2 regions of the Achromobacter pestifer genome follow, and region 2 is predicted to be linked to the other one. Evidence: riboswitches for the same ligand, from Rfam matches in the RefSeq annotation. Region 2 holds a riboswitch; the other holds the start of a gene.
What was found. A riboswitch is a leader RNA that binds a small molecule or an ion and turns the genes downstream of it on or off. The one in region 2 is predicted to bind glycine.
Positions count from the first base shown of each region.

Region 1: linked by a shared signal. The riboswitch ahead of gcvT (glycine cleavage system aminomethyltransferase GcvT) and the one ahead of FOC84_RS24345 (D-amino acid dehydrogenase) in region 2 are both predicted to bind glycine.

Region 1 covers NZ_CP053985.1:3,660,174-3,675,470, forward strand. The annotation lists gene dcd (dCTP deaminase) at 72-635, shown strand; gene FOC84_RS17570 (GNAT family N-acetyltransferase) at 640-1,491, opposite strand; gene FOC84_RS17575 (GGDEF domain-containing protein) at 1,657-2,898, shown strand; gene FOC84_RS17580 (GNAT family N-acetyltransferase) at 2,908-3,426, opposite strand; gene FOC84_RS17585 (hypothetical protein) at 3,540-3,992, shown strand; gene FOC84_RS17590 (arginine/lysine/ornithine decarboxylase) at 4,257-6,518, shown strand; gene FOC84_RS17595 (NAD(P)/FAD-dependent oxidoreductase) at 6,518-7,720, shown strand; gene FOC84_RS17600 (superoxide dismutase) at 7,869-8,483, shown strand; gene FOC84_RS17605 (ZIP family metal transporter) at 8,514-9,407, shown strand; glycine riboswitch at 9,463-9,558, shown strand; glycine riboswitch at 9,594-9,716, shown strand; gene gcvT (glycine cleavage system aminomethyltransferase GcvT) at 9,803-10,903, shown strand; gene gcvH (glycine cleavage system protein GcvH) at 11,002-11,379, shown strand; gene gcvP (aminomethyl-transferring glycine dehydrogenase) at 11,483-14,356, shown strand; gene FOC84_RS17625 (DUF945 family protein) at 14,439-15,297, opposite strand, start outside.
Region 2 covers NZ_CP053985.1:5,126,467-5,141,763, forward strand. The annotation lists gene FOC84_RS24295 (DUF2955 domain-containing protein) at 1-250, shown strand, start outside; gene FOC84_RS24300 (transporter suffix domain-containing protein) at 265-762, shown strand; gene FOC84_RS24305 (PhzF family phenazine biosynthesis protein) at 858-1,646, shown strand; gene nadA (quinolinate synthase NadA) at 1,794-2,933, shown strand; gene nadB (L-aspartate oxidase) at 2,954-4,516, shown strand; gene FOC84_RS24320 (helix-turn-helix domain-containing protein) at 4,551-5,405, opposite strand; gene FOC84_RS24325 (alpha/beta fold hydrolase) at 5,669-6,451, shown strand; gene FOC84_RS24330 (metal-dependent hydrolase family protein) at 6,517-7,830, shown strand; gene FOC84_RS24335 (PLP-dependent aminotransferase family protein) at 7,866-9,311, opposite strand; gene FOC84_RS24340 (DJ-1/PfpI family protein) at 9,406-9,972, shown strand; gene FOC84_RS24345 (D-amino acid dehydrogenase) at 9,999-11,228, opposite strand; glycine riboswitch at 11,273-11,364, opposite strand; glycine riboswitch at 11,366-11,457, opposite strand; gene ampC (class C beta-lactamase) at 11,612-12,748, shown strand; gene FOC84_RS24355 (3-hydroxybutyryl-CoA dehydrogenase) at 12,764-13,759, opposite strand; gene FOC84_RS24360 (NAD/NADP-dependent octopine/nopaline dehydrogenase family protein) at 13,776-14,873, opposite strand; gene FOC84_RS24365 (AraC family transcriptional regulator) at 14,991-15,297, opposite strand, start outside.

The sequences.
Region 1 (15,297 bases), 1.5 Mb from region 2:
CCCCTCGCCGGCGGCGCATCCGCGCTCGGGATAAAATGGCGTCCATTCCATTCCCTAGCACCATTCCCACCATGAGCATCAAAAGCGACCGCTGGATCCGCCGCCAGGCCGAAGCCGGCATGATCGAACCCTTCGAAGCAGGGCAGGTCCGCACGGCCAATGGCGGGCGTATCGTCAGCTACGGCACCAGCAGCTACGGCTACGACGTGCGCTGCGCCGATGAGTTCAAGATCTTCACGAACATCAATTCCACCATCGTCGATCCCAAGAACTTCGACGAAGGTTCGTTCGTGGATTTCAAGGGCGACGTCTGCATCATCCCGCCCAATTCCTTCGCGCTGGCCCGCACGGTCGAGTATTTCCGCATTCCGCGCAGCGTCTTGACGGTCTGCCTGGGCAAGAGCACCTACGCGCGCTGCGGCATCATCGTCAACGTCACGCCGCTGGAACCCGAATGGGAAGGCCACGTCACGCTGGAGTTCTCGAACACCACGCCGTTGCCGGCCAAGATCTACGCCGGCGAAGGCTGCGCGCAGATGCTGTTCCTGGAAAGCGACGAAGTCTGCGAGACCTCCTATCGCGACCGCGGCGGCAAATATCAGGGCCAGCGCGGCGTGACGCTGCCGCGCACCTGAAGTCTCAGTCCGCGCGCTGCGGCGCCGGCCGCAGGTAGTCGATGTCCCACTCGCTTTCGCCGGTCTGCACGAACCCGTGCCGGCGGTAGTAGCGGTTCGAGTCGCTGCCGCGCAGCGCGCTCAGGCTTACCGGCAGTCCAAGGCTGTCGGCCTCCCGCAGGATCTTGCGCATGACCTGTCCGCCCAGCCCCGCGCCCTGTGCGGCGGGGCGGATGTACAGATGGTCCAGGCGCAGGCCGTCGCCATCCGGGATCAGCGCGTAAAACCCTATCCGTTGCCCGTCCTGCTCGATGGACCAGGTATGTTCCGGCCGGAACGTGCTGCGCAGGCGCGAGCGCGCGCGCTGCGGATCGAAGCGCCCCAGGCGTTCCAGGCTTTCGCGCATGGCTTCGATGCGCAGCGCCAGCAGAGCCTCGAAATCGGCTTCCGAGACGGGTGAATATTGCAGTTGCGGCGTGGCGAACTCGTCGTAGCCCCGGCCCAGGAACTGCAGGATGCAGATGCCGTGCCCGTAGGGATCGCTCAGGTGGGCGATCCGGCCCCAGTCGTGCGAGACGGCCGGGTCTTCCAGGCGCGCGCCGGCGGCCACCGCCTGTTCGACCGCGCGGTCGGCGTCCTCCACCACCACGTCCAGATGCACGGGCGTCCAGTGCCGCGCGTAGTCGCGCGGCTGGCGCGTGGCGCCGGCGGCGGGCGTGCCCGCGGCCTTTTCCAGCAGATAGATGGGCGCCTCGGCCCCCAGCATCTCGGCCGCCTTCGGTCCCAGCCGGCGTCGCAGCGTCAGGCCGAAAGCGCGGTGATAGAAGTCGATGGCGTGTTCGAGATCGGGCACGTCGATGTTGACCAGGATGCGCATTTGGAGTCCGTCTGCGGGTTGGAGGCGAAAAACATATCATGGCCGCCGCGCCCAGTGTTACCAGCGTATGCGTTAAAGAACGCTGCCGCGGCGTCCGTAAAAGACAGTACATGTGTTTGCCGATTTGGCGACGTCATTTCCGCAAGCGTTAAAAAGCCCCGATCCGTGCGTTACCCCCATATCCCCTGGCTGCCTCTGTTGTTCTATCCCGCGCTGCCGGTGGCCGCCGCGGTGGGGCTGCTGTTGTGGCGCGAATGGCCGCCGGCCCTGACGCAGATCGTGCCGTTCGTGCCCTGGGTGATGGCGCTGATCGGCGTCGCCGTGTGCCTGATGTACCAGCGCGCGCAGACCATGGTGCTGATGCTCAGCGTGTTGGCCGCCACGGCGGCCTGGCCGACGCTGGCCACGGAAGCGCCCTGGGCCGTCGGGCCGGCGCTGGCGTGGTGGTCCCTGGCTTACACCATCAACGCCCTGTGGTCCGAGCGTTCCAGCATGCTGCTGGACACGGCCGCACGGATAGGCCTGATCGCCGCCGGCGCGGCCGCGATCGCGTTGGCCGGCAAGGACGGCGTGTCCGATCTGCTCGGCATGCTGTCCGTGCAAGGCAGGTTGGCGCACCTGAGCGTGCCGATCGAAGGGCTGATTGCGCTGCTGGCCACGGGCTTGACGCTGACCCTGCTGCTGTTGCGCTATGGGCGTCCGCAGCAGGCGGGGCAATGGTTGGGCTTCGTGTGCATGGCCTGGGCCTTGCCGCGCGGGGCGCAGCACCCCGTCGAATTGGCGCTGATGTCCACCGCCGCGCTGACGGCGCTGTGCATCTCGCTGGCGCACGAAGGTTTCCACATGGCGTTCCGCGACGAGCTGACCGGCCTGCCGGGCCGGCGCGCGCTGAATGAGCGGCTGCAGCGCATGGGCCGCGTCTACACGCTGGCGATGGCCGACGTCGACCATTTCAAGGCCTTCAACGACACCCATGGCCACGACGTGGGCGACCAGGTGCTGCGCATGGTGGCGGCGCAGTTGCGGCGCGTGCCTGGCGGCGGCCACGCCTACCGCTACGGCGGCGAGGAATTCACGCTGGTGTTCCCGGGCAAGACCGCGGCGGAAAGCATGCCGCACCTGGAAAGCGTCAGACGCGCCATCGAGGCCTACCAGATGCGGCTGCGCGACAAGCCGGCGCGTCCCAAGGCCGACCAGATCGGCCTGCGCCGCCGCAGCGGGCGTGACGCGCGCAATGCGCGGCCGCTGCGCGTGACGGTCAGCATAGGCGTGGCCGAACGCAGCGACGCCTTGCGTGCGCCGGAGGCGGTGATCAAGGCAGCGGATCAGGCGCTCTACAAGGCCAAGGACGAAGGCCGCAATCTGGTGCGGGCCTACAGCACGCGGCGCCGGGCGGGCGCGGCCTGAGGCCGGAGGCTACTTGCCGGCCAGCGGCAGCGCCATCAGCGCCTCGTCGTAGAGTTCACCGTTCACACATAGCGCTTCGCGCTCGCGTCCGTACTCGGTAAAGCCCAGGCTGAGGTACAGCGCGGTCGCGGCCAGGTTGTTGGCGGTCACGCTCAACTGCACCTGGCGGATGCCGCGCATGCCCGCGGCATGGGCGATCGCCGCCTGCATCAACTGCCGGGCCAGTCCCTGGCCGCGCTGCGCCGGCGCCACGTACATGCTCCAGATATGCGCCTTGTGGCGCATCTTCAGTTTGCGCTGCCGGCCCACGCCGACCATGCCGGCCAGGGCCTCGCCCTGGAACACGCCGAACATCGCGCTGTCGTCCGAAGGCTGGATCCAGCCGCGGATGTCCTCCAATGTCAGCGTGTGTTCCTCTTCGTAACTCGATCCGAACGATTCGGGGGTTTCCACCAGTGCATCCAGGCGCAATTGGCGCAGCGGCGCGGCGTCGGCGGGAACAAGGCGTCGGACGATGACAGGGAGCATGGCAGGCAAGTGTTGGGATTAGGGAACGTTAGGCTGCGGTTTGGGCAGTATAGGGGGACACGCTGCCTATAATGGTCCTAACGCCGCTTGCGGTTTTCACAAAGGAGCCAATGATGTTCGGTTTCCTCAAGACAAACCAGGACGCCAAGCGCGACGAAGTCCAGGAAGAGTTCGTGGCGCGCGTGGCAGGGGCCGCGCAGGACTTTGTCCAGGCTGCCGGTTCGACCGGGGCCGTGCTGGACTACACGCCGTCCAGCGTCCATGCGCTGGACGAGGCGTTGGAGGCCGCCCACCTCGGGACCTTGCCTCTCACCCCCATGCAGACCGTCGGCGCCGCCGCCTACCTCTACGAGGTGGGACGCCGCGCGCATGGCGGGCTCTACGAAGTGTGCGATGACGAGGATCCGGTGGTGCTGGTCTGCGGCGAACCCGGCGTCGAGGTCTGCTTCGGCGCCATCGCCAAGGTCGAAAGACGCATCCGCTACGGGTCGGCCGAGGCCATCCCGCCCTATTTCGAACAGTTCCTGACGGCCTTGCAGGCAGGCGAGGCCCGCACCATCCGCTAGCGTCCCGGCGCTTCAGGCGCCAGGTTTGCTCCCCCGCGCAGCCCGGGTCTCTGTGCTGAAAACGTCCGCTTTTGGCGCGATGACAACGGCTGTTCGGGCCATTCCGGGATTTCCCTTAGGACTGTAAGAAAAACAGCCCTACAATTCGGCCATTCCCGCCGCCCTGGCGGGTGCTCGCGCCGTCTGTCATCAGGCGGATTTTTCCTAGAAGTACACTCGCGCCGCGTTACGCGTCCGAACCCGCCTTGCCCCAGGAGCGCCTGCATGAAATTCCGCTTCCCCATTTTCATCATCGACGAAGACTACCGTTCCGAGAACGCGTCCGGTCTGGGTATCCGCGCCTTGTCCGCGGCGATCGAGGCCGAGGGCGTCGAGGTGATCGGGGTGACCAGTTACGGCGACCTGAGTTCGTTCGCCCAGCAGCAGAGCCGGGCCAGCGCCTTCATCCTGTCGATCGACGATGAAGAATTCGACGTGGATTCGCCCGAGGACGTGGCCAGCGCCATCAAGAACCTGCGCTCCTTCATCGGCGAGCTGCGCTTTCGCAACGCCGACATCCCCATCTACCTGTACGGCGAGACGCGCACCTCCGAGCACATCCCGAACGACATCCTGCGCGAACTGCACGGCTTCATCCACATGTTCGAGGACACCCCCGAATTCGTGGCGCGCCACATCATCCGCGAAGCCCGCAGCTACGTCGACGGCCTGCCGCCGCCGTTCTTCCGCGAACTGGTCAAGTACGCGCAGGACGGCTCGTATTCCTGGCACTGCCCCGGCCACTCGGGCGGCGTGGCGTTCCTGAAGAGCCCCGTGGGACGGATGTTCCACCAGTTCTTCGGCGAGAACATGCTGCGCGCCGACGTCTGCAACGCGGTGGACGAACTGGGCCAGCTGCTGGACCATACCGGCCCCGTGGCCGAATCCGAACTGAACGCCGCGCGCATCTTCCACGCCGACCACTGCTTCTTCGTAACCAACGGCACCTCGACCTCGAACAAGGTGGTGTGGCATGCCAACGTCGCCGCGGGCGACGTGGTGGTGGTGGACCGCAACTGCCACAAGTCGATCCTGCACGCCATCACGATGACCGGCGCGATCCCGGTGTTCCTGCGCCCCACGCGCAATCACCTGGGCATCATCGGCCCGATCCCGCTGGAAGAATTCCATCCGGACAACATCCGCAAGAAGATCGAGGCCAACCCCTTCGCGCGCGAAGCGGTGAACAAGAACCCGCGCATCCTGACGCTGACGCAGAGCACCTACGACGGCGTCATCTACAACGTCGAAATGATCAAGAAGCAGCTGGGCAGCTATGTTGACACGCTGCACTTCGACGAAGCCTGGCTGCCGCACGCCTCGTTCCACGAGTACTACCAAGACATGCACGCCATCGGCGTGGATCGCCCGCGCAGCCAGGACGCGATGGTGTTCGCCACTCACTCCACGCACAAGCTGCTGGCCGGCATCTCGCAGGCCTCGCAGATCATCGTGCAGGAGTCCGAGACCCGCAAGCTGGACCGCAACGTCTTCAACGAAGCCTACCTGATGCACACGTCCACCTCGCCCCAGTACGCGATCATCGCGTCCTGCGACGTGGCCGCCGCCATGATGGAACCGCCGGGAGGCACCGCGCTGGTCGAGGAAAGCATCCGCGAAGCCCTGGACTTCCGCCGCGCCATGCGCAAGGTGGAGTCCGAGTTCGGCAAGAACGACTGGTGGTTCAAGGTCTGGGGCCCGAACCGCCTGGTTTCCGAAGGCATCGGCAACCGCGACGAATGGATCCTGGAATCCAACGACCACTGGCATGGCTTCGGCGAAATGGCTGAAGGCTTCAACATGCTGGACCCGATCAAGGCCACGGTCATTACCCCGGGCCTGGACATGTCGGGCAGCTTCGGCGAAACCGGCATTCCGGCCGCGCTGGTGTCCAAGTACCTGACGGAACACGGCGTGGTGGTCGAGAAGACCGGCCTGTATTCATTCTTCATCCTGTTCACCATCGGCATCACCAAGGGCCGCTGGAACACGCTGCTGACCGCCTTGCAGCAGTTCAAGGACGACTACGACCGCAACCAGCCGCTGTGGCGCATCCTGCCGGAATTCTGCCGTGACCATCGCCGCTACGAGCGCATGGGCCTGCGCGATCTGTGCCAGCAGATCCACGAGGCCTACCGCGAGCGCGACGTGGCCCGTCTGACCACCGAGATGTACCTGAGCGACATGGTCCCGGCGCTGAAACCGTCGGACGCGTTTGCCCGCATGGCGCACCGCGAGGTCGAGCGCGTCGACATCGACAAGCTGGAAGGCCGCGTCACCGGCGTGCTGCTGACGCCGTATCCCCCGGGCATTCCGCTCTTGATCCCGGGCGAACGCTTCAACCGCACCATCGTCCAGTACCTGCAGTTCGCGCGTGAGTTCAACGAGCGCTTCCCCGGTTTCGAAACCTACATCCACGGCCTGGCCGACGAAGTGGGTCCGGATGGCGAAAAGCGCTACTACGTCGACTGCCTGATCGAAGACTGATGTTCGATGTAGCAGTACTCGGCGCCGGCGCCGCGGGCATGATGTGTGCCGCGGTCGCCGGCCAGCGCGGCTTGCGCGTGGTGCTGGTCGACCACGCCGAGCGCCTGGCGGAGAAGATCCGTATTTCCGGCGGCGGCCGCTGCAACTTCACCAACATCGGCGCCGGCCCCGCCAACTTCCTCTCCGACAACCCGCATTTCTGCCGTTCGGCCTTGGCGGGCTACACGCCGCAGGATTTCCTGGCGCTGATGAAGCGCCACCACATCGCCTGGCATGAGAAGCATCGCGGGCAGCTGTTCTGTGACGATTCCAGCGAATCCATCATCGAGATGCTGCGCGCCGAATGCGACGCGGGCAGGGTGCAGTGGCGCATGGGCTGCTCGGTGTCCGAGATCGGCCATGGCGAGCAGGGCTTCGAGCTGCGCTCCAGCCAGGGTCCGATCCGCGCCGCGAAACTGGTGGTCGCCACCGGCGGCATGGCCATTCCGCAACTGGGCGCCACCGATTTCGGCCTGAAGATCGCGCGGCAATTCGGCCTGAAAGTGGTGGAGCCGCGGCCCGCCCTGGTGCCGCTGACCTTCGATGCCGAGCAGTGGCGGTCCTTGTCCGAATTGTCCGGCGTGGCGCTGGAGGTCAATCTGCAAACAGGGCAAGGCAAGGCGCGCGGCGAGTTCCTCGAGGATCTGCTCTTCACTCACCGGGGCCTGTCCGGTCCGGCCATCCTGCAGATTTCCAGCTACTGGCAACCCGGCGAGCCCATCGTGATCGATCTGGCGCCCGGCCGCGATCTGGCGGAAGAACTGCTGGCGTCGAAGTCAGGCAACCGGCAGCAGCTGCATACCGTGCTGGCGGGCCTCTGGCCCAAACGCCTGGCCGACCGCTGGCTGCACCTGGCGGAGCAGGGCGGCAAGCCCGGCCTGGCGGCGCTACGCCTGGCGGACGCGCCGGACAAGACCTTGCGTGCGCTGGCGCAGGACATCCACCAGTGGACCCTGGTGCCCAGCGGCACGGCCGGCTACAAAAAGGCCGAAGTCATGCGCGGCGGCGTGGACACGCGCGGGCTGGACCAGAAATCCATGCAGGCCAAGACCACCGCCGGCCTCTATTTCATCGGCGAAGCCGTGGACGTTACGGGTTGGCTGGGCGGCTACAACTTCCAATGGGCCTGGGCTTCGGGCGTCGCCTGCGGCAAGGCGCTGTAGTTTCCACCTAGGGCCATGGCGTCGATAGGCCGGCGCTATGGCAAGAATTGGAAGCTTGCCGTTGTGATATTAAATAAAAATACTTATCATTTATGTTTTCGATATTGATCTAGCCTCGAACAAGGGGGCGGATCTCACGGAGACATGCATGGCTTACACCCTTCCGCCCCTGCCGTACGCCTACGATGCGCTGGAACCCCACATCGACGCGATGACGATGGAGATCCACTACAGCAAGCACCATCAGACCTACGTCAACAGCCTGAACGCCGCGCTGGAAGGCGCGGGCATCGTCACCAATGAGCCGGTCGAGTCCCTGGTGGCGCGGCTGGAGCAGTTGCCCGAAACCGTCCGCGGCGCCGTGCGCAACCATGGCGGTGGCCATGCGAACCACAGCCTGTTCTGGTCGGTCATGTCGCCCGAGGGCGGGGGCGAGCCGGACGGCGCGCTGGCGGCGGCCATCGAAGCCGAGCTGGGCGGGCAAGCCGCATTCCGCGACGCCTTCACCAAGGCCGCGCTGACCCGCTTCGGCAGCGGTTGGGCCTGGCTTTCGGTCACGCCGGCCGGCAAGCTCACGGTGGAAAGCAGCGCCAACCAGGACAGCCCGCTGATGCATGGCAACACGCCCATCCTGGGGCTGGACGTGTGGGAGCACGCCTACTACCTTAAGTACCAGAACCGCAGGCCCGAGTACATCGGCGCCTTTTACAATGTTGTGAACTGGCCTGAAGTGGCGCGCCGTTACGCGGCGACGCAGCGCTGAGCGCATCCCTGGCAAGGAGGGCAGCGGCACATGAATACCTTCAGCCGTCATCGCGTGCGGCCAGCAGCCACCAGCATCAGCGTGTGGACCCTGGCCGTATTGGTGGCCTGCCTGGGCCTGCACCAGCTGTGGGCCTATCTGGACGTGCGCGCGCCGCACGTGGCCGATGCCCTGCTGGGCGGGCTGGTGGCGGCAGCCGCCACGGCGCTGGGCACCCTGCCCATCCTGTTCGCCCGCAGCATTCCGCAAAAAATGCAGGACAGCATGTTCGGCTTCGGGGCCGGCGTCATGCTGGCGGCCAGCGCTTTTTCGCTGGTGGCGCCGGGCATCGCGGCGGGCCGCGACCTGGGCTACGGTCCCTGGGGCGCAGGGCTGACGGTGGGCGCCGCCGTGCTGCTGGGGGCGGCCGTGCTGCTGCTGATGGACCGCACCCTGCCGCACGAGCATTTCATCAAGGGCAGGGAAGGGATCGAGGCGCACCGCCTGCGCCGCACTTGGCTGTTCGTCTTCGCCATCACCCTGCACAACCTGCCCGAGGGCCTGGCCATCGGCGTGGGCTATGCGGGCAACGACGCCATGCGCGGCACCGCGCTGGCTACTGGCATTGCGATCCAGGACGTCCCCGAGGGGCTGGTGGTGGCGGTGGCGCTGCTGGCGGCGGGCTACCAGCGCGCGTTCGCCGTGGCGCTGGGCATGCTGTCCGGCTTGGTCGAGCCGCTGGGCGCGGTGCTGGGCGCCGCGGTGGTGGGTTGGTCCGAGCCGCTCTTGCCCTGGGGCCTGGGTTTCGCCGCGGGCGCCATGCTGTTCGTGATCAGTCACGAGATCATCCCGGAATCGCACCGCAAGGGGCATGAGGTCTACGCGACTTGCGGGCTGATGTTGGGCTTCGTGCTCATGATGCTGCTGGACACGGCGCTGGGTTGAGGCCGCCGCAGGCATTCCCTGGCCGCGGCTTTCGTTGTATGCTTTCGGCGCTGTCACGCATGTTGCGGGAGAGAGCGGCCTGTATGTCCGGCCGCCGCCGAAGGCGCAATTCGCCCAGAATCGCTCAGGTAACCCATACCGCCCATGCTTGCCCCGTCCCGGTTTTCTTACCGCATGGACGCGGCAAAACAGTACTCTGGAGAGACCTGGCGCCGCCCCTGAACTAGGGACATAGCGAGCAGCCCAGGCGCCGAAGGTGCAAACCCGCCACGCGGGGCAACTCTCAGGCAAAAGGACAGAGGGGCGGAAGATTCAGCCGTTGTGCCAGCGCAGTCCGCTTGGCGCCACCGGCATTCCGTAACCCTGGCAACACTGCCGTCCCGGAGTTTCCGCGCATGTCCGCAACCCTCAAACGCACCCCGCTGGCCGAAGAACACGTCGCCTCTGGCGCCCGCATGGTCGACTTCGGCGGCTGGGACATGCCGCTGGCCTACGGTTCGCAGCTGGAAGAGCACCATGTCGTGCGCCAGGACGCCGGCATGTTCGACGTGTCGCACATGCTGAACGTCGACGTCGCCGGCCCGGACGCTTTTGCGTTCCTGCAACGCCTGGTCGCCAACGACGTGTCCAAGCTGACCGTGCCCGGCAAGGCGCTGTACAGCTGCATGCTGAATCCGCAGGGCGGCGTGATCGACGATCTGATCATCTATTTCTTCGCCGCCGACGAATGGCGCGTGGTGGTCAACGCCGGCACGGCCGACAAGGACGTCGCCTGGATGCAGCGCGTCAAGCAGGCCGGCCAGTTCGACGTCGCCATCACCCCGCGCCGCGACCTGGCCATGGTGGCGGTGCAGGGGCCGAACGCCCGCGCCAAGGTCTGGGCCGCGCGCCCGGCCTGGCAGGCCGCCAGCGAACCGCTGACCCCTTTCGTGGCCGCCCGCGTGGGCGACGACACCCTGGTGGCCCGCACCGGCTACACCGGTGAAGACGGTTTTGAAATCGTGCTGCCCGCCGCCGAGGTGGTGCAGCTGTGGCGCGATCTGGTTGCCCAAGGCGTGCGCCCTTGCGGCCTGGGCGCGCGCGACACGCTGCGCCTGGAAGCCGGCATGAACCTCTACGGCCAGGACATGGACGAGCTGACCCAGCCCGACCAGGCCGGCCTGACCTGGACCGTGTCCCTGAAGAACGCCGAGCGCCGTTTCATCGGCCGCGACGCCCTGGAACAATTCGCCACCCCGGCCAGCTTTATCGGCCTGAAGCTGCAAGAGCGCGGCGTCATGCGCGCGCACATGGCCGTGCGCACCAAGGATGGCATGGGCGAGCTCACCAGCGGCACCATGTCGCCCACGCTGGGCGTGTCGATCGGCTTCGCCCGCCTGCCGCAAGGCGTCAAGCCGGGCGACACGGTCGAAGTCGACATCCGCGGCAAATGGGTGCCCGCCCTGGCCTGCAAATTGCCGTTCGTGCGTAACGGCAAAGCGGTCGAACACTCGTAAACTCGAAGCTTCGCGCGAGCCGCCGGCCCCTGGGGCGATGGCCGCCCGCGCGAGGCGCGCAACACCATTCATCTACCCGCATTCCCTCAGGAGTTCCCATGAGTCTGCCCACCGATCGCAAGTACACCGAGTCCCATGAATGGGTCAAAGCCGAAGGCGACGTGTTCGTCGTCGGCATCACCGATACCGCCCAGGACCAATTGGGCGACCTGGTCTTCGTCGGCGACGTGAAGGTCGGCGCCAAGCTGAACGCCGGTGAGACCGCTGGCGTGGTCGAGTCGGTCAAGGCCGCTTCCGACATCTACGCGCCCGTGGCCGGCGAGATCGTCGCGTTCAACGAAGAACTGGAAAACAACCCCAACCTGATCAACGAATCGGCTTTCACCGCCTGGATCTTCAAGATCAAGCCGGTCAATGCCGCCGACGCCGACAAGCTGCTCGACGCCGCCGGCTACGAAGCCGTCGCCAACGGCTAAGCCGCTGGTCCGGACCGGGCGCGCAAGCACTAGCTCCGCGCCCGATCCGCAAGATGCAATACCGTCCGTCCTCCGACGACACCCGCTATCCCGAGACCTCTCCATGTCGCGCGCCCTAGACACCCATACCGACTTCATCCCCCGCCACATCGGCCCTTCCGACGCCGACCAGGCCGCCATGCTCGCCGTCATCGGCAGCGCCAGCCTGGACGCCCTGCTCGAGGAAGTCGTGCCGCCCAAGATCCGCAGCCAGGCCCCGCTGGCGCTGCCCGCCTCGCGCAGCGAAACCGACGTGCTGGCCGAACTGAAGCAGATCGCCGGCCGCAACAAGGTCTACCGCAACTACATCGGCCAGGGGTACTACGGCACGCAGACGCCCAACGTGGTGTTGCGCAACATTCTTGAGAATCCCGCCTGGTACACGGCCTACACGCCTTACCAGCCCGAGATCTCCCAGGGCCGCCTCGAAGCCCTGCTGAACTACCAGACCATGGTCGCCGACCTGACCGGGCTGGACATCTCCAACGCCTCGCTGCTGGATGAAAGCACCGCCGCCGCCGAAGCCATGACGCTGGCGCGCCGCAGCGCCAAGTCGAAGAGCCCGGTGTTCTTCATTTCGCGCCACGTGCATCCCCAGACCATCGAAGTCGTGCGCACGCGCGCCGAAGGCCTGGACATCGAGATCGCCATCGGCGACGAGGCCGAGGGCCTGCCGGAGTGCTTCGGCGTGCTGCTGCAGTATCCGCACAGCACCGGCTCGGTGGCCGACTACCGCAAGCTGGCCGAGGCCGCGCACGCGCAAGGCGCCATCGTGGCCGTCGCGACCGACCTGCTGGCGCTGGCCCTGCTGGCCGCGCCCGGCGAATGGGGCGCGGACATCGCCATCGGTTCGGCCCAGCGCTTCGGCGTGCCGTTCGGTTTCGGCGGCCCGCATGCCGGCTTCATGGCCTGCAAGGACGCCTTCAAGCGCAACATGGCCGGCCGCCTGGTCGGCGTGTCCAAGGACGCGCAGGGCAATCCGGCGATGCGCCTGGCGCTGCAGACGCGCGAACAGCACATCCGCCGCGAGAAAGCCACTTCCAACATCTGCACCGCGCAAGTGCTGCTGGCCGTGATGGCCGGCATGTACGCCGTGTGGCACGGCCCGGCCGGCATCCGCCGCATCGCCGAGCGCGTGCAGCGCAGCACCGCCATCCTGCGTGCCGAGCTGGTCAAGCTGGGCGTGAAGGTCGCCAACGACACCTTCTTCGATACGCTGCTGCTGGAAACCGGCGCGGCCACCCCGGCCATCCTGACCGCGGCCGATTGCGCGCACATCAACCTGCGCCGCGTCGACGGCGCCCGCCTGGCGGTTTCGCTGGACGAGACCGTCACCGTCGCTGACCTGCAGGCGCTGGTCAACGTCTTCGCCGCCGGCCTGGAGCGCGACGACGTCGAACTCGACATCGACGCGCTGGACGCGGCCGCCGCCAGCGGCATTCCCGCCGGCGTGGCGCGCGAAAGCGCGATCCTGACGCATCCGGTGTTCTCCAGCGTGCAGTCTGAAACCGACATGCTGCGCTACCTGCGCAAGCTGGCCGACAAGGACCTGGCGCTGGACCGCACCATGATCCCGCTGGGTTCGTGCACCATGAAGCTCAACGCCACCGCCGAGATGATCCCCATCACCTGGCCCGAGTTCGCGCTGATCCACCCGTTCGCACCGGCTTCGCAAAGCCAGGGCTACAACGAACTGATCGACCGCCTGTCGGCGGCGCTGTGCGAGATCACCGGCTACGACAACATCAGCCTGCAGCCCAACTCGGGCGCGCAGGGCGAGTACGCCGGCCTGTTGGCCATCCGCGGCTACCACCAGGCCAACGGCCAGCATCAGCGCAACATCTGCCTGATCCCGTCGTCCGCGCACGGCACCAACCCGGCCTCGGCGCAACTGGCCGGCATGGACGTGGTGGTGGTGGCTTCCGATTCCAACGGCAACGTCGATCTGGCCGATCTGCGCGCCAAGATCGAGCAGGTCGGCGACAAGCTGGCCGCGCTGATGATCACGTATCCGTCCACCCACGGCGTGTTCGAGGAAGCTGTCACCGAGATCTGCGATCTGGTGCACCAGGCCGGCGGCCAGGTCTACCTGGACGGCGCCAACATGAATGCGATGGTGGGCGTGGCCCAGCCGGGCAAGTTCGGTTCGGACGTGTCCCACCTGAACCTGCACAAGACCTTCTGCATCCCGCACGGCGGCGGCGGTCCCGGCGTGGGTCCGGTGGCGGTGCGCGCGCACCTGGCGCCTTACCTGCCTGGCGTGGTGAACGAACAGGGCAAGCTGCCTGGCGACGCCAAGGTCGGTCCGGTCTCGGCCGCGCCGTTCGGCTCGGCAGGCATCCTGCCGATCCCGTTCGTGTACATCTCGCTGATGGGCGCCGACGGCCTGCGCCGCGCCACCGAAGTCGCCATCCTGAACGCCAACTACATCGCCACCCGCCTGCGCGACCACTATCCGGTCCTGTACGCGGGCCGCAATGGCCGCGTGGCGCACGAGTGCATTCTCGATGTGCGTCCGCTCAAGGAAACCAGCGGCATCAGCGCCGAAGACATCGCCAAGCGCCTGATGGACTACGGCTTCCATGCGCCCACCATGAGCTTCCCGGTGGCCGGCACGCTGATGGTCGAGCCGACCGAATCGGAAGGCGTCGCCGAACTGGATCGTTTCATCGACGCGATGATCTCGATCCGCGAGGAAATCGCCCAAGTCGAGCGCGGCGAGCGCGATGCCGAGGACAACGTCCTGAAGAACGCGCCGCACACCGCGCAGATGCTGCTGGCCGAGGAATGGCTGCACGACTATCCGCGCCAGCAGGCCGCCTATCCGGTGGCTTCGTTGCGCGACGCCAAGTACTGGCCGCCGGTTGCCCGCGTGGACAACGCCTACGGTGACCGCAACCTGGTGTGCGCCTGCCTGCCGATCGAAGCCTACGCATAAGCGCAGTCGGCGCGGCCCGGCGGCAAAAAAAATCCCCCATCCGAAAAGATGGGGGATTTTTTCGTCTTGCTTCGGCCGAGGCTTACTTCGCCGGCGCGGCCTTGCTGGCCACGGAGAAGTCTTCGGCGATGCTGAAGAACGTGTTCAGCATGATCTGCAGGTTTTCCTTGCCGATGCCGCCTTCCGAGTTCATGTCCATCTGCAGCACGGCCCGGTTCTTGTCGTCCAGGTAGGCGCGCGTCCAGCGGTATTCCTGGTTCCAGGCATTGATGGCCTTGAGCGAGACCGGCTTCTTGCTGCTGTAGGTCGCGGTCACGACCAGGTCATGGCACTTCTCGGTGAAGTCGTTGCACAGGAAGTCGACGCGCAGCTCGCTGGCGCCCGTGTCGCGGGGATCCAGGATCAGGACGGGACCCTCGTCGCCATCCTGCTTGCGGGGGTTGTAGACCATGTCGTCCAGCATGGTCGTCACGGTGTCCAGGTCGAAGTCCTGCATGTAGCCGGCCGCGGACGCGGTGTCGGAGGCTGCGGCCAGTTCCGTGCCTTCGGCCGGTTCGCCTTCCTCTTCCATGCCGTCCATGTCGTCGTCCATGCCGGTCGCGCCCAGCAGGCCCGCGAACAGTTCGTCGGCGGGGATCTTCTGGCCGTTCAGGTCGCCCATGCCATCGGCGAAGTGGAACTTGCCGATGATGTTGTCGCCGTCGTTCTTGCCGACGTTGAGCATTTCAGCCATGCCGGACATCGAGCGCATCTGGTCGTCGGCTTCCTCGGCAGCTTTTTCCGCGGTCAAGCCTTGCTTCTTGACGGCGTACTGCACGATCAGGTCGCGCACCATGGGCTTGGAGATAACCAGGGTCGCATCGATCTGCTTGATGGCCTTGACCATGATCTCCTGTGGCGTCAGATCCTTGACGTTGGGCGGATTGGTCAGGTCCAGGGCG
Region 2 (15,297 bases):
GCTGAGCCCGACCCGGCACCCGCCCAGCTTCTGGCTGAACACGCTGGTGACGCTCGTCATCCTGCTGGGCCAGTCGGTGCAGGACAGCGCCGCGGGCAAGGACGTCTACACCGCCTTCGCGGTGCGCATGGGCTTGTTCATCGGCGTCACGCTCTATGCCTGCCTGATGCTGCGCCTGCTCGAATCGCGGGCGCCAGGCAGCCAGGAGCGCCGACGGAATCCTTCAACCGCAGTCCCCTCAGACGCTTGAATCAGGAGGCAACCATGTCATTGCCAGACGAACCGGCCCCACCCTCGCCCTCGGCGGGGTGGCGCTTCAAATGCGGAATCGGATTGTTCATCATTGCCTTCGCCCTGTGGTTCCTCATCCCGGTGGCGGGCTACATGGATGTGCCGGGTCCGCGCATCGCCGCGCTGACCGGCACCATCTTCATCGCCAACAAAGTCTTGCTGTTGAGCTGCATCGCCGTCATGGGCAAGGAGGGCTTCCAGCGGCTCAAGTCCATCGTGTTCGGCCACGCCAAGAAACTCGCTCCCGTGCAGAAAGTCGGCCCCGTGCGCCATGCCATCGGCCTGGTCATGTTCTTCCTGCCCATCCTGACCTCGGTGCTGGAACCCTACATCGACGAAATGTGGCCGGGCCTGCGGCCCAACCTGTGGCAAGCGCAGCTGGCTGGGGACATCATGCTGATCGCCAGTTTCTTCGTGTTGGGCGGGGATTTCTGGAGCAAGCTGCGGGCGCTGTTCGTGCGCACGGCATAGCGGGGAGGGCGTCACGATCCGAGCCGGCATTTTCATAGGAAAATGCCGGCTTGCGCTTTGCGCGCGCCACCTCAGCCACCCACCAGGAACCCGCCATGCAGCAACTCGATATCTATCAGGTAGACGCTTTCACCGCCGCGCCCTTCGGCGGCAATCCCGCCGCGGTGGTGCCGCTGCAGGCGTGGCTGCCGGACGCGACGCTGCAGCGCATCGCCGAAGAGAACAATCTGTCGGAGACCGCCTATTTCGTGCGCAAGGGCGATGCTTACGAACTGCGCTGGTTCACGCCCGCGGTCGAGGTCGACCTGTGCGGCCATGCCACGTTGGCCTCGGCCTGGGTGCTGTTCGAGCAATTGGGCGCAAAGGAAGACGTGCTGCGGTTCGCCACGCGCAGCGGCGAACTGCAGGTGCGCCGCGCGGGCGACCGGCTGGCCATGGATTTCCCGGCCAAGCAGCCCGCAGCCCAGGAGATCCCGCCGGGTCTGCTGCAGGCGCTGGGCCTGCCGGGCGCGCAGGCGCTCTACCAGACGGACGACTATCTGGTGGTGATCGATGACGAAGCGCTGATCGATGCCCTGAAGCCGGACTTCGCCGCGCTGGCGGCCTTCGACGTGCGCGGCGTGGCGGTGACGGCGCCGTCGGCGCAATTCGATTTCGTGTCGCGCTGGTTCGGGCCGCGCGTGGGCGTGAACGAGGATCCGGTGACCGGATCGGCGCATACCTCGCTGGCGCCGTACTGGGCTCAGCGCCTGGGCAAGCGCAGCCTGAGCGCGCAGCAGGGCGGGGCGCGCAAGGGCCAGCTGCATTGCGAGGTGCTGGACAACGGCCGCGTGATCATCAGCGGCCAGGCGGCGCTGTACATGCGCGGCGCGATCTACATCTGAGGCCGGGCGGGCAGCCGCCCGCGCGCGCTGCGGCGTAACAAAAGAGAGATTGACACGGCTTATGCTCAACACTAGCATAAACCGTGCTCTTTTTTTGACCAATAAATGCTCATTATGAGTATAAAAATTCCGCGAGGAGACGCGTCCATGGACACCCCCAACCGCCGGTATGTCGAATTCGATCTGCCTGCCACGCCGAGCTGCACCAGCGCCATCGGCCAGGCCTGGGCCCGCGTGCCCGAACCCTTGCCGGCCGGCGAGCGCGCCGCCTGCGTGGCGCGCATACGCGAACTGCTGGCGCGGGAGCGCGCCGTGCTGGTCGCCCACTACTACGTGGATGCGGAATTGCAGGAACTGGCCGAGGAAACCGGCGGCTGCGTCGGCGATTCGCTGGAGATGGCGCGCTTCGGGCGCGACCACGAAGCCCGTACGCTGGTGGTGGCCGGCGTGCGCTTCATGGGCGAGACGGCCAAGATACTGAGCCCTGACAAGCGCATCCTGATGCCGGACCTGGACGCCACCTGCTCGTTGGACCTGGGCTGTCCGGCCGCCGATTTCGCGGCCTGGTGCGATGCCCATCCGGACCGGACGGTAGTCGTCTATGCCAACACCAGCGCCGAGGTGAAGGCGCGCGCGGACTGGGTCGTGACCTCGTCCATCGCGCTGGACGTGATCGCCGACCTGCATGCGCGCGGCGAGAAAATCCTGTGGGCGCCGGACCGCCACCTGGGCGACTACGTGCAGCGCCAGACCGGCGCCGACATGCTGCTGTGGCAGGGATCGTGTCTGGTGCACGATGAATTCAAGGGCACGGAGCTGGAACTGCTGCGCGCCGAGCATCCGCAGGCCAAGGTGCTGGCGCACCCGGAATCGCCCGCGGCGGTGCTGGCGCAGGCGGACGTGGTGGGCTCGACTACCCAGCTGATCGAGGCCGCGCGCAAGTTCGATGCCGGCCTGCTGATCGTGGCGACCGACCAGGGCATCCTGCACAAGATGCGCGCCGCAGCGCCCGGCAAGACCTTCCTGGCCGCGCCCACCGCGGGCAACAGCGCCAGCTGCAAGAGCTGCGCGCATTGCCCCTGGATGGCCATGAACGCCTTGAGCAACCTGGCCGAGACGCTGGAGCACGGCCGCAACGAGATCAGGCTGGATCCGGCGCTGGGCCTGCGCGCCAAGGCGCCGATCGACCGCATGCTGGACTTCGCCGACCGGCGCAAGCGCCGCGTGCAGGCCAGCGGCGATCTGGCGCGCGACACGGCCCTGTACGCCAGCGTCGGGCCGGCCTGAGAACTACCGGAGGTCGGCTCATGGAATTCGACGTCATCATCATCGGCAGCGGGCTGGCTGGCATGGCCGCGGCGCTGGAATTGGCTCCGCGGCGGCGCGTCGCGCTCGTCTCCAAGGGGGCGCTGCGCGACAGCGCCAGCAACCGCGCGCAAGGCGGCATCGCCGCGCCGCTGGGCGCGCAGGACAGCGTCGAGGCGCACGTCAACGACACCCTGGTCGCCGGCGCCGGCCTGTGCGACCTGCCGGCCACGCGGGGCATCATCTCCCGGGCCTGCGGCGCGATCGCCTGGCTGCAGGAGCAGGGCGTCGCGTTCACGCCGGAACGGGACGGACTGCATCTGACGCGCGAAGGCGGACACGGCCTGCGCCGCATTGCGCACGCGGCGGACGCGACCGGCAGCGCCATCATCGCGGCGCTGGAGGATCGGGTGCGGCGGCAACCCGGCATCACCTTGCTGGAAGCGCATTGCGCCGTGGACCTGATTCTGGACGGGACCGCAGGCACGGCCGGGACGCGCTGCCGCGGCGTGCGCCTGCTGGACCTGCGCCGCGGGCGGATTTTCGACGCAGCGGCCGGTCATGTCGTGCTCGCCACGGGCGGTGCGGGGCAGGCATACCAGACGACTACCGCGCCGCCGGCCGCGACCGGCGACGGCATTGCCATGGCGTGGCGCGCGGGCTGCCGGATCGCCAACATGGAGTTCACGCAGTTCCATCCCACCGGCCTGCATCATGCGCAGGCCGCCGGCTTCCTCATTTCCGAGGCCGTGCGCGGCGAGGGCGGCGTGCTGCGCCTGCCCGGCGGCGCGCGCTTCATGCCGGCGCACGATGCGCGCGCCGAGCTGGCGCCGCGCGACATCGTTGCCCGCGCTATCCAGGGCGAGATGGAACGCCATGGGCTGGCGTGCGTGCAGCTGGACATCAGCCACCAGCCGCCTGAATTTCTGCGGGAACACTTTCCCACCATCCATGCGCGCTGCCTGGCGTTGGGCATCGACATCACAAAGGCTTCCATCCCGGTCTCGCCGTCCGCGCATTACACCTGCGGCGGCATCGTCGCCGACCTGGCGGGCCGCAGCGATCTGTCTGGCTTGTATGCGGTGGGCGAGGCCGCCTGCACCGGACTGCACGGCGCGAATCGCCTGGCCAGCAATTCGCTGCTGGAGTGCGTGGTGACGGGGCGGGCTGCGGCGCAAGACATACTCGAGCAGAAGCCGGAAGATGTCCCCGGTCGGAGGCGGGCCGCCGATGAAATCGCGCTGCCGGCGTCTCCCGACCTGGCCTGGCTGCGGCGCGATCTGCGCCAGCTGATGAGCCGCGACGTGGGCGTGCTGCGCAGCGACACATCGCTCGCGCGCGCAGCGGCCTTCATCGGTCCGCTGCGCGCGCAGATTGAGGCGCGGCTGTTGCGCGAGGGGCCTAGCCTGGAACTGCTGGAACTGCGCAACTTGGCCGTGGTGGCAGATCTCATCGTGCGGGCGGCAAGCGCGCGTGGTGAAAGCCGGGGGGCGCATTTCAACCGGGATCGTCCGGGCTCGGACGCCGTGGATTTGCGATTGCGCGCGCCTGCCGCGCCAGCGTAGGCGCGGGTGGGGCAGTTTCCGGCCGGCCAGCGGCTCAGGAAACACCGGTCAGCAGATGCTGTGCGGCGCCTGTTGCGGCGCGCCTGAAGCGCGACGGCGATACGCCCATGTGCTCGCGGAAGAAGCGCGAGAAATTGCCGGGCGTGGAGAAACCCAGGTCCAGCGCCACCGAGGTCAGCGGCTGTTCCTGCTGCACCAGCAGGCGCACCGCTTCCTCCACGCGCACGGCGCTCCAGAATACCTGCGGCGTGGTGTTGAGCTGGTCTCGGAACAGCGCGAAGAAATGGCCGCGCGACAGGCCCACGCGGCTGGCAACTTCCTCGGCCGTGATCGGTTCGTGGGCATGTTCGCGCATATAGGCGATCGCCGCGCGTAGCCTGCGGTCCAGCGCCGGAGCGGCGGGCATGAGACTGCGCGGGCGTTCGGGTCCGGTGGACGAGTCGATCGCCGCTTGCAGCAGGGCCTCCACTTCGGCATCCAGGTCGGCGCCCGGGTGTTCGTGCGGCGCGACAATCTTGTCCAGCAGGCGCCAACAGCCCTGGCGCACTGCCGCGTCAATCGGAACGCCAGGAGCGGCGAAATGGAACGGCCGGCCGGTGGCGGCGCGCCGCTCGTCCAGCCAGGGCTTGGCGATGTAGAGCACCAGGAAGATCGCTGGGCGCGAGCGCTCCAGCAGCCGCGCGTCGTGCGATTCGTAGGTGTTGGTGCCGAGCGCCAGGTGTTCGCTATAGGGGACCGGGGTCTGGCCGACATGCCCCAGCACGCGCGCGCCGCCCAGCCACAGGGCCAACTGCACTTCCGCGTGCGCGTGCGCGATCAGGTCGTCGCGCAGTTCCAGCACGACGGCGCGGCCGAACGCGCCTTCGTGCAAGGCGTAGGTCTCCTGCATCTTTGTCTCCCGTTTTTCTCATCGCCTCGTCGCGCAAGCCTGGGCGTGCGTGTGTGCGGGCGGGTGCGGCGCTCAGGGAATTTTATGGGGGTTTGCGCGTTTGTCCGCGCTAGGTGTATTCACTAGGCACAAAATCTGACTCTGCGATAAGTCCGCGTACCCGACGATAAGCGCGCCGCCGCCTGCGCCGATACAGTCATGGAAAATTGCCGGCGCCAATGCCGATGCAAGCAGCGACTGTTCAGATAAAAGGAGACGGCAGCATGAGCACGCAACACGTCAACGGCATGGCCGTGGAAATCGACGGCGGGGGGCCTGCACTGCTGTGCATACACGGCCTGGGCGGCTCCTCGAACACCTGGACGCCGGTCATGGGCGCCTTCGACGGTTTCCGCGTAATCCGTCCCGATCTGCCCGGCAGCGCACGCTCCGCTCTGGGCGAAAAGCGCCTGTCCATCGCCGCCTATGTGGACGCTTTGGCCGGACTGCTGGACGCACTGGACGTAGATGCGGCGCACATCGCCGCGCATTCGCTGGGTACCGTCGTGGCCCAGCATCTTGCCGTGACGCATCCGGGCAGGGTCAAGTCGCTGGCCTTGTTCGGCCCGCTGGCCTCGCCGCCGGACGCGGGGCGGCCCGGCATCCGTGCGCGGGCGCAGCTGGCCCGCGGCGGCGACGCGGCCATGCAGGAGATCGCAGACGCCATCGTCAAGGCCGCGACCAGCGCTCAGACCAAGCAGGATCAACCCGCCGTGCTGGCGCTGGTGCGCGAGAGCGTGATGCGCCAACCGCCGGAAGGCTATGCGCAGAGCTGCGAGGCGCTGGCCGATGCGCAGCCGGCCACTGTCGAGACGATAGGCGCGCCGGCCCTGCTGGTCACCGGCGACCAGGACGGCGTTGCGCCGCCGGCCAATGTCGAGACCCTGGCCGCGCGCATGCCCGGGAGCCGCCGCATCGTGCTGGACGGATGCGGCCACTGGACCACCTACGAAAAGCCCCAAGCCTGCATGCAGGCCCTGCGGGAGTTCCACGCGGCGCTGCGCTAGGCCACGTTTTCCTGGCGTTTCAACATAAGAAATCGGCCCCCAACGCGGGCCGGAGGAGACCTGTCATGTCCAGAATTGCCATTACCAATGTCGCCATCTTCGATGGCAGCGGCATGGAACCTTTTCAAGGCGAAGTGTTGATCGACGGCGCGCGCATCGCGCAGGTCGCGCGCACGCCCGAGCAGGTGAGCCGGGAGGGCGCGCGCCTCATCGACGGGCGCGGCCGCTTTCTGATGCCCGGCATGACGGAAGCGCACACGCATTTCTCCTGGAATGACCAGCCTACGCTAGCCGCGATCCAGTTCATGCCGCCGGAAGAGCACATCCTCTGGTGCGTGCGCGTGGCCAAGCGCTACCTGGAAATGGGCTGGACCTCGGCCATCGGCGCGGCAGCCGCCAAGCCACGGCTGGACGTGGTGCTGCGCAACGCCATCAACGCCGGCGAATGCCCGGGGCCGCGGTATCTGGCGGGCAGCCAGGAGATCACCACCATAGGCGCGCTGGGCGACAACTCGCTGCCGCACATGCCGTTCGACGAGCTTAGCTTCGGCAGCGTGTGCTGTGGCCCTGAAGAGATCCGGCGCTCGGCGCGTACCTTCATCAAATACGGTGTCGATCACCTGAAGATAAATCTGTCCGGCGAGTACATCGCCGGGCTGCCGGCCGAGATGTCGCCGTTTGCGGAAGACGAGATCGCCATGCTGGCCAGCGAGGCCAAGCGCTATGGCAAGCGCGTCGCGGCCCACGCGCGCTCCAGCGAGTCGGTCAAGCAATGCGTGCGTCACGGCATCGAGATGATCTACCACGCCAGCTTCGCCGACGAAGAGGCACTCGACATGCTGGAAGCCAACAAGGACCGCCATTTCGTCGCGCCCGGCATAGGCTGGTTGATCCGTACCGCCTTCAATGCCTCTGAATACGGCATCACGCCCGCCATCGCCGAACAGATGGGCTACAAGCGCGAACTGGAAATCGCCTCGGAGTCGCTGCGCAAGATGCACAAGCGGGGCATCCGCATCCTGCCCGGAGGCGACTACGGTTTTGCCTGGATGCCGCATGGTACCAACGCCAATGATCTCCAGTATTTCGTCGACTACATCGGTATGACCCCCACGGAGGCGCTGGTTTCCGCCACCGGCCTGGGCGGCCATATCATGCAGCGGCCGGATGAACTGGGCATGCTGCGCGCCGGCTATCTGGCGGACTTGGTCATGGTCGATGGCGATCCGCTCAAGGATCTGTCGCTGCTGGTCGATCCGGACAGGATCGTGCTGGTGATGAAGGATGGGCAGGTGTGCAAGGACACTCGTCCAGGCGGGCGCAGCGATGCCGCGGCGGTGCAGACCACGGAGGACCTCAGGGAGGCCGTGGCGCATTGAACCCTCGGGCGCCCGCAAGGGGGCGTCTTCTTCCGTCAGGCGGGGTGTGCTGTAGCCGCGCGCTGCGCAATCAGTTCTCCGATCCGGTCTATCACCGCCAGCAGCTGCGGCGTTGCCGGCAATGCCGTGTTCATTCGCAGGCAATTTGCAAACCGCTTGCCGTCCGCCGAGAACATCGCGCCAGGGCAGACGCTGAAACCTTCGGCCTGCCCCTGTCGCATCAATTCCCGCGTATCGGTTCCTGCTGCCAATTCCAGCCACAGCAGGAACCCCGCATCCGGTTGCGTGTAGCGGGTGCTTGCGGGCCAGGTAGACCGTATCCGCGCCGAGATGGCGCGCATCGAGGCCTGCGTCCTGGCTGTGAAGCGCCGCAGGTGCCGGTCGTAGTCGCCATTGAGCATCAGATCGGCCAGCGCCGCCTCCATGACGGGCGATCCCGCCAGGCTGGCTTCGACGCGCTTTTCCGTGGCTTCGCGCACGTAGCGGCCGGCCTCCAGCCAGCCGGTGCGCCAGCCTGGGGCCAGCGTTTTCGACACCGACGAGCAATACAGCACCATGCCTGCGGTATCGAAGGTCTTGCACGAAGGTTCGCGTTGCGGCTGCATGGTGATGTCGCCATACAGGTCGTCTTCGATCAGAGGCACACCCGCGCGCGCGATCAGCTTCACCAGCCGCTGCTTCGCTTTCGCAGGCATGGTGAAGCCGGACGGATTGTTCGCGGTCGGACACACGATCACCGCCGCGATCCGGTAGCGCTTCAAGGCGCCATCGAGCACCTCCAGGTCCATGCCCCAGTCCGCGTGCGCGGGGATCTCCAGCGCCTTCAGGCCGTGCGCCTTCAGCAGCATCAGCGTGCCGAAGTAGCAGGGCGATTCCACCGCGACCGTATCGCCGGGCTTCGTCACCACGCCCAGGGCGATTTGCATGGCCTGCGTGGCGCCAGCAGTGATGATGAGCTTGTCGGGATCCAGGTTTCCATCCCAGCGCAGCGCCCGCTTGGCGATTTGGCGGCGCAGGTCCGCGCGGCCGGGCGGCACGCTGTACAGCACGCCCTGTGCGCCCAGGCGGCGATGCGCGGCAGCGACGCTGCGGGCCAGTTCGCGGTTGGGCAGCCAGTCGGGGCAAGGCGTGGCCGCGCCCAGCATGACCAGGTCGGGCGAGCGGGCCTGGGCGAACAGGTCGTGGACCTGCCCGGTCAGCGTGACGGGGCGCGGCAGCGCGGACGGACGCTGGGGCGCCGGACGCGCAACGGGCGCTTGGTGGCGCGGCGCCACGTAGTAGCCGGAGCGGGGGCGGGCGACGACCAGGCCCTGCGATTCCAGCTCACGCAAGGCGCGTTCGGCGGTGGGCGCGCTGACCTTGTTGGCCAACGCCAGTTGCCGCACTGACGGCAGCTTGTCTCCCGGCGCGAGCTGGCCGCGTGCGATCACGGCGCCCAACCGCGAGGCAATGCGGCCATATGTGGTGGCGGAAGCGGCCATTGAATTCTGTATAGGTGGTTTTGTTGGATATCTGACTATACAGATAGGCTGGCGGCGACACTAGCATCACGTCTTGTCTAGACTGGAGAGACTGATGAAAGTCGCAATGCTTGCCTACGACGGGTTTACCGATGTGGACCTGTTCCTGCCCTGGGACCTGTTCAACCGCGTGCAGGATCCGGACTATGTGAACTACCAAGGGCCCTGGTCGGTCCGCATCTGTTCCGATGGCGAAGAGGTCAGGTCCAACACCGGCATCAGCTTCCGGCCGCACGGCAAGCTGGAAGAGCTGCGCGAGGCCGACGCCGTGTTCATCGTCAGCGGTCCGGGTTCGCGCGCCAAGCTGGCGGACGCGGACTTCATGGCCCGCCTGCAACTGGATCCGGACCGCCAGGTGATCGGCGCCATCGATTCGGGGGTGCTGTTCCTGGCCAAGCTGGGCTTGCTGGAAGGCAAGACGGCCACGACCTATCCCGGCGTGTTCGCCGAACTGGAGTCGATGGGAATCAGCACCGTGCACGAAGCGCTGGTCGTGCACGGCAATGTGGCATCGGCGGGCGGCTGCTTGTCCACCCAGGATCTCGCGGGCTGGATCGTCGAGCGCTTGCTGGGCAAGGAAAAGTCCGAGGCGATGCTGGGGATGATCGCCAAGGTGGAGTGAGCGCGCGGTGGCGCTGTTCTACGTTCTCAAACCTCGCCCACCCCCTCCCGCACGCTCGCCGCCAGCATCTGCGCGGTCGCCGCCGACAAGGTCCAGCCCAGATGCCCATGCCCCGTGTTGTAGAACACGCCCGGCCGCCTGCCGGGGCCGACGCGGGGCATCATGCTGGGGGTCATGGGGCGCAATCCGCACCAGGGCACCACGCGCGAGGTGCGGATGCCGGGGAAGTGCTTGCGGGTCCAGTCCACCAGCGGTTGCACGCGTTCGGCGCGGATGTCCATGTTGAAGCCGTTGAATTCGGCCGTGCCGGCCACGCGGAAGCGGTCGCCGAGGCGGCTGGTGACGATCTTGGCGGCTTCGTCGAGCAGGCTGACATGCGGCGCGGCGGCCTGGCTGGCGGCGTCGTCCAGGTGCACGCTGATGGAGTAGCCCTTGACCGGGTAGATGTTGAGCGTGTCGCCCAGCTGCCTGGCGAACTGCCGGCTGACCGCGCCGGCGCAGACGACGATGGCGTCGGCCTCGTGCTGTTCGTGGCGCGTGCCGCCCTCGCGCGCGACGTCGAGCACGTACGGCGCGCCGTCCACGCTGATGTTGCGGATGTCGGCGTCCTGCGCGAAGCGCACGCCGCGGCGCTCGCAGGCGCGGGCCAGGCCGCTGGTGAATTTGTGGATGTCGCCGGTGGCGTCCGAGGGCGTGTAGAAGCCGCCGTAGCAGGGGGTTTGCAGCGTGGGCTCGATGCCGCGCGCTTCCTCGGGCGATACCGCGTAGCGTTCCAGCCCGCCTTCCTGCAGCAGGGCATTGGCGCGTCGCGCGGTCTCGAAGCTGGCGGCGTCGTGGTAGATGTGCAGGATGCCGCGGCGTTCCAGATCGAAATCTATGCCTTCTTCCTCGGCCATGGCGTACAGATGCTGGCGCGCGGCGATGGCGAGCCGCGTGGTCTCGATGGTGTTGCGGCGATAGTTGCGGATCTGCCCGACGAACTGCGCCAGCCATGAATACTTGTGCCAGCTGAACCGGGGGTTGAGCAGCAGCGGCGCGTTGCGGCGGCCGAGCCAGCGCAGGCCTTTCATGACGGTGGCGGCGCTGTTCCAGACCTCGGCGTTGCTGGCCGACAGTTGGCCGCCATTGGCGTAGGAGGTTTCCATGGCGGGATAGCGCTGGCGGTCATAGACGGTGACCTGGTATCCCAGTTTGCTCAGGGCATAGGCGGACGTGACGCCGGTGATACCGGCGCCAATGATGGCGATGCGGGGCATGATGGCTCCAGATTGAGTGGCCGCGGCCACCCGGCCGCAGCACCCCATCTGTCTCTGTACCTGAGAGCTTCACCCGCGGCGCAAGCGGCGGCGGGATCCCCTTCGGTGGGCGCGCTTGGCGCCTCTCTCCAGATTGTCTAGACCGCGCAGTCCTGTTTGCCTGAGAGTTTCCGGGGCGGTTGCTCCGTCGGCGCCTGCCGCTGGGACAGGTCTCTTCTGCGGGGTTTTGGATCGACGAGGCGAGAATAGCCAAAATTCTCGGAAATGAGGCTAAGGGTTAGTACCAATGGAGCGCCGCGCCGCGTTACGATGCATGCGCGCCGTTCGCCGCGGCGCCACGGGACTCAATACGAAAAGGGATGACGGGTATGCGCCTGAGCAGAATGCTGCGCACGGGGTTGTTTGCACTGATGGCTGGGGGCTGCGCCCTGGCGCAAGCCGGTCAGGCCGAGACCGACCGCGCGATCGACGAAGCGGCGCAGGCCGTCATGCGCGAACACGGCATCGCGGGCCTGTCGATCGCCGTCACCCGCAACGGCGCGCAGCGCTTCTACAACTACGGCGTGGCGTCCAGGGAAACGGGCAAGCCGGCCGGCAGCGACACGCTCTACGAGATCGGATCCATCAGCAAGACTTACACCGCGACCCTGGCGGCCTACGCGCAGGCGCGCGGCCGCCTGGTCCTGGCCGACAGCCCGGCCAAGACCCTGCCGGAGCTCGCCGGCAGCGACTTTGCCAAACTGAGCCTGATCAACCTGGGCACGCACACGACCGGCGGCTTTCCCCTGCAGGTGCCCGACGGGATCAAGAACCAGGCGCAGCTGATGGCTTACCTCAAGGCCTGGAAGCCCGAGCATGCCGCCGGCACGTACCGTACCTACGCCAACCCCAGCATCGGCATGCTGGGCGTGGTCGCGGCCAAGAGCCTGAACCGGCCGTTCAAGGCGGCCATGGAGCGGGACCTGTTTCCCAAGCTGGGCCTGACCAGCACCTACATCGACGTGCCCGCCGCCAGGATGGCGGACTACGCGCAGGGCTACAACAAGCAGGACGCGCCCGTGCGCGTGAATCCGGGCGTGCTGGCGGACGAGGCCTACGGCGTGAAGACCAGCGCGCGCGACCTGATCCGCTTCGTCGACGCGAACATGGGTTTGAACCTCGCCGATGCCGAACTGCGCGATGCGATCGCGCAGACGCACGTCGGCTATTACCAGCTGGGCGATATGACCCAGGACCTGGCCTGGGAGCAACTGCGCTATCCGGCGACGCTGGACGCGTTGCTGACGGCCAACGCCGGCAACTACAACAGCCAGAGCCAGCCGGTGGCCGCGCTGAACCCGCCGCTGCCGCCGCAGGAGGCCGTGTGGATCAACAAGACGGGTTCGACCAATGGCTTCGGCGGCTACGTGGCGTTCGTGCCGTCGAAGCGGTTGGGCATCGTGATACTGGCCAACCGCAACTATCCGAACGAGGCCAGGGTCCGGCTGGCGTACCGGATCCTGGACGAATGGGATAAATAGGCGCGCAGGCCCGGGCTAGCGCGCAGGCGGCTGGCGCGCCGCGTCGTAGCGGGGCAGCAGCTCCATCACTTCCAGCCGCTTGCACAACTGCGCCAACCGCTCCATCTTGTAGGCGTTCAGGTCCACGCCGGCGTAGTCATAGAAGCCCTGGCCGTCGCGCAGCCCGTTGCGCCCTTGTTCCATGTTGCGGGCGATGAGGGCGGGCGAGGCGAAGCGCGGATCGATGGCGTCGGCGAGATAGCGCGAGGCGTAGTAGAGGATGTCGCCGCCGCCCCAGTCTATGAATTCCAACAGCCCTAGAACCGAGAAGCGCAAGCCGAAGCCCAGGCGCACGGCCGTGTCGATGTCTTCGGCGCTGGCCACGCCTTCCTCCACCATGCGAGCCGCTTCGTTCATGGCCAGGGCCTGGATGCGGGGCACGATGTAGCCGGCGGCGGGGGCGCATTGCACCGGCTTCTTGCCCGCCAGGCGCAGCGTTTCCAGCAGGCCCTGCGTCGCGGCCTCGCTGGTCTGGGGGCCGCGGCTCACTTCCACCAACGGAATGAGGTAAGCGGGATTGAGCCAATGCGCGTTCAGGAAACGTTGCGGGCCCAGCACCAATTCCGCCAGTTCGGTGACGAGAAAGGTGGAGGTGGTCGACGCGATGATGCTGTCCGGCGCGCAGGCCGCGCCCAGCCATAGAAAGGCGTCGCGCTTGGCGTCCAGGCGTTCGGGCACGGCTTCGAACACCACGCGCGCCTGCCGCAGGTCTGCTTCGGCATCCTCGCGCGCGCACAAGCGCACGCGCGCCAGCGCAATCTCCGCCTGCGAGGCATCGAGCAAGCCCAGCCTGGACAGGATGCCGAGTTCGCGGCGCAGATCGTCCCGCACGCGTGCAAAGTACTCGGCCTGCTCAGCGGGCGTGCGCGGCTTGATGTCTATCAGCGTGACGTCCAGTCCGGCATGGATGTATGACAGCGTGATGCCCACGCCCATGCGGCCGGCGCCGATCACGCACAGTTTTTCGTTCATGGCATGCATCCTCGTGTCAGCAGCCTTCAGCCAGCAGTTCGCGCATGCCGTCGCGCGACAGGCGGTCCAGGCCCAGGCGCTCCAGCGTGCGTCCTTCGGCGTAGAGATCGCGGCCGGTCACCGCGCTGGCCAGGCTCAGCAAGCCTTGCGCCACAGGCGTCGGCACGCCCGCCCAGCGGCCGGCGGATACCAGGAATGACAGGCCGAGCCGCGTGTCCTCGAGCATGTAGCGGTGCGTGTGCAGGTCTATGTCCTCGCGCCAGTCGCCGCTGTCGGTGAGCCGGCCGTGGGCGCCGCGGCCGTACATCCATTCGTCGCCTTCGGCGGCATAGTGGTCGGCCAGCGGGAAGTGCGGCGCGGCATAGCCCAGGGCCGCGCGGATGGCGATGCGCTCCGCGTCCAGCGCGTCGGTCACGCGCCGGATGGAGGCCTGGGTGCCTTCGTTGTGGATGTCCCAATTGTCGAAGTGTTCCAGCGGCCCCGCGTTCATCATGATGAGCGGCGGGTGGATGATGGGGCCGGCATTCATCAGCGCGCCGGAAAGCCCGTCCTCTACCGGTTCGATGCTGGGGTAGGCGCGCTGGACCACGGCCAGCGCATGCTCCGACAGCCGGCGCGGGAAGACGCCCGTGGGCAGGCGGGTGGCATAGCCGCTGACGACGACTCTTTCGCCATGCTTGCGGGCCAGATAGGGCAGGGTGCCGGTCTCGGCGAAGGCCGTATCGGCGGAATTGCCGGCGTCTTTCATGGCGCGGGCGAAGACGTAGCAGCCGAAGGTGCCAGGCGGCAGGAACACGACCTGGCCGTCGCGCAGCAGCGGCGCCAATGCCTGGGCCAGCGCTTCGTGGGTGGTGGACGGCAGGGGTATGACCAGCAGCTCGGCATCCGCGACGGCCGCGGCCAGGTCGCGCACCAGCTGCAATTGCCGCGGTCCGTCGCCCAGCGGGAGCTGGCGCGTGCCGCGATAATCGGTGACCGTCAACGCGCCCGCGTCCCGCAATCCCTGGAAGGCTGCCCAGTCCCGCCGCCACCAGCGCACCTCATGGCCTTTTTCAAACAAGTCGGCCGCCGCCGCGTAGCAGCCGTGGCCGCCGCCTATGACGCTGATTCTCATGGTCAAGCTCCGTCTGTTGGAGCCTTGATCCTAGCGGCGGCGCGCAGGCCAGGCTGCGCCGAACGCGCAAGCGGCGTTCCGATCCGGCAAGCGAATCCACGCGCCGCCCGGCGGCGCCTAATGCCTGCCCTGGCGCAGGGTGTCCGACGGCAGGCAGCCGTAGCGCTTGCGGTAGTGGGTGGCGAAATGTCCGAAGCTGGAAATGCCGTGCCGCAGCAGGATGTCGGTGACGCTGTCGCCTTCACCGGCCTGCGCAAGCGCCGCGTGCACCTGCGCCAGCCGCTGGTTGCGCACGTAGTCGCTGGGACTCTGCTTCAGGAACTGCGAGAAGCCGTTTTGCAGCGTGCGCACGGAGACGCCGCAGTGGGCCGCCAGGTCCATCAGCGAGAGCGGTTGGTCCAGATGGCTTTCTATGTAATCGCGC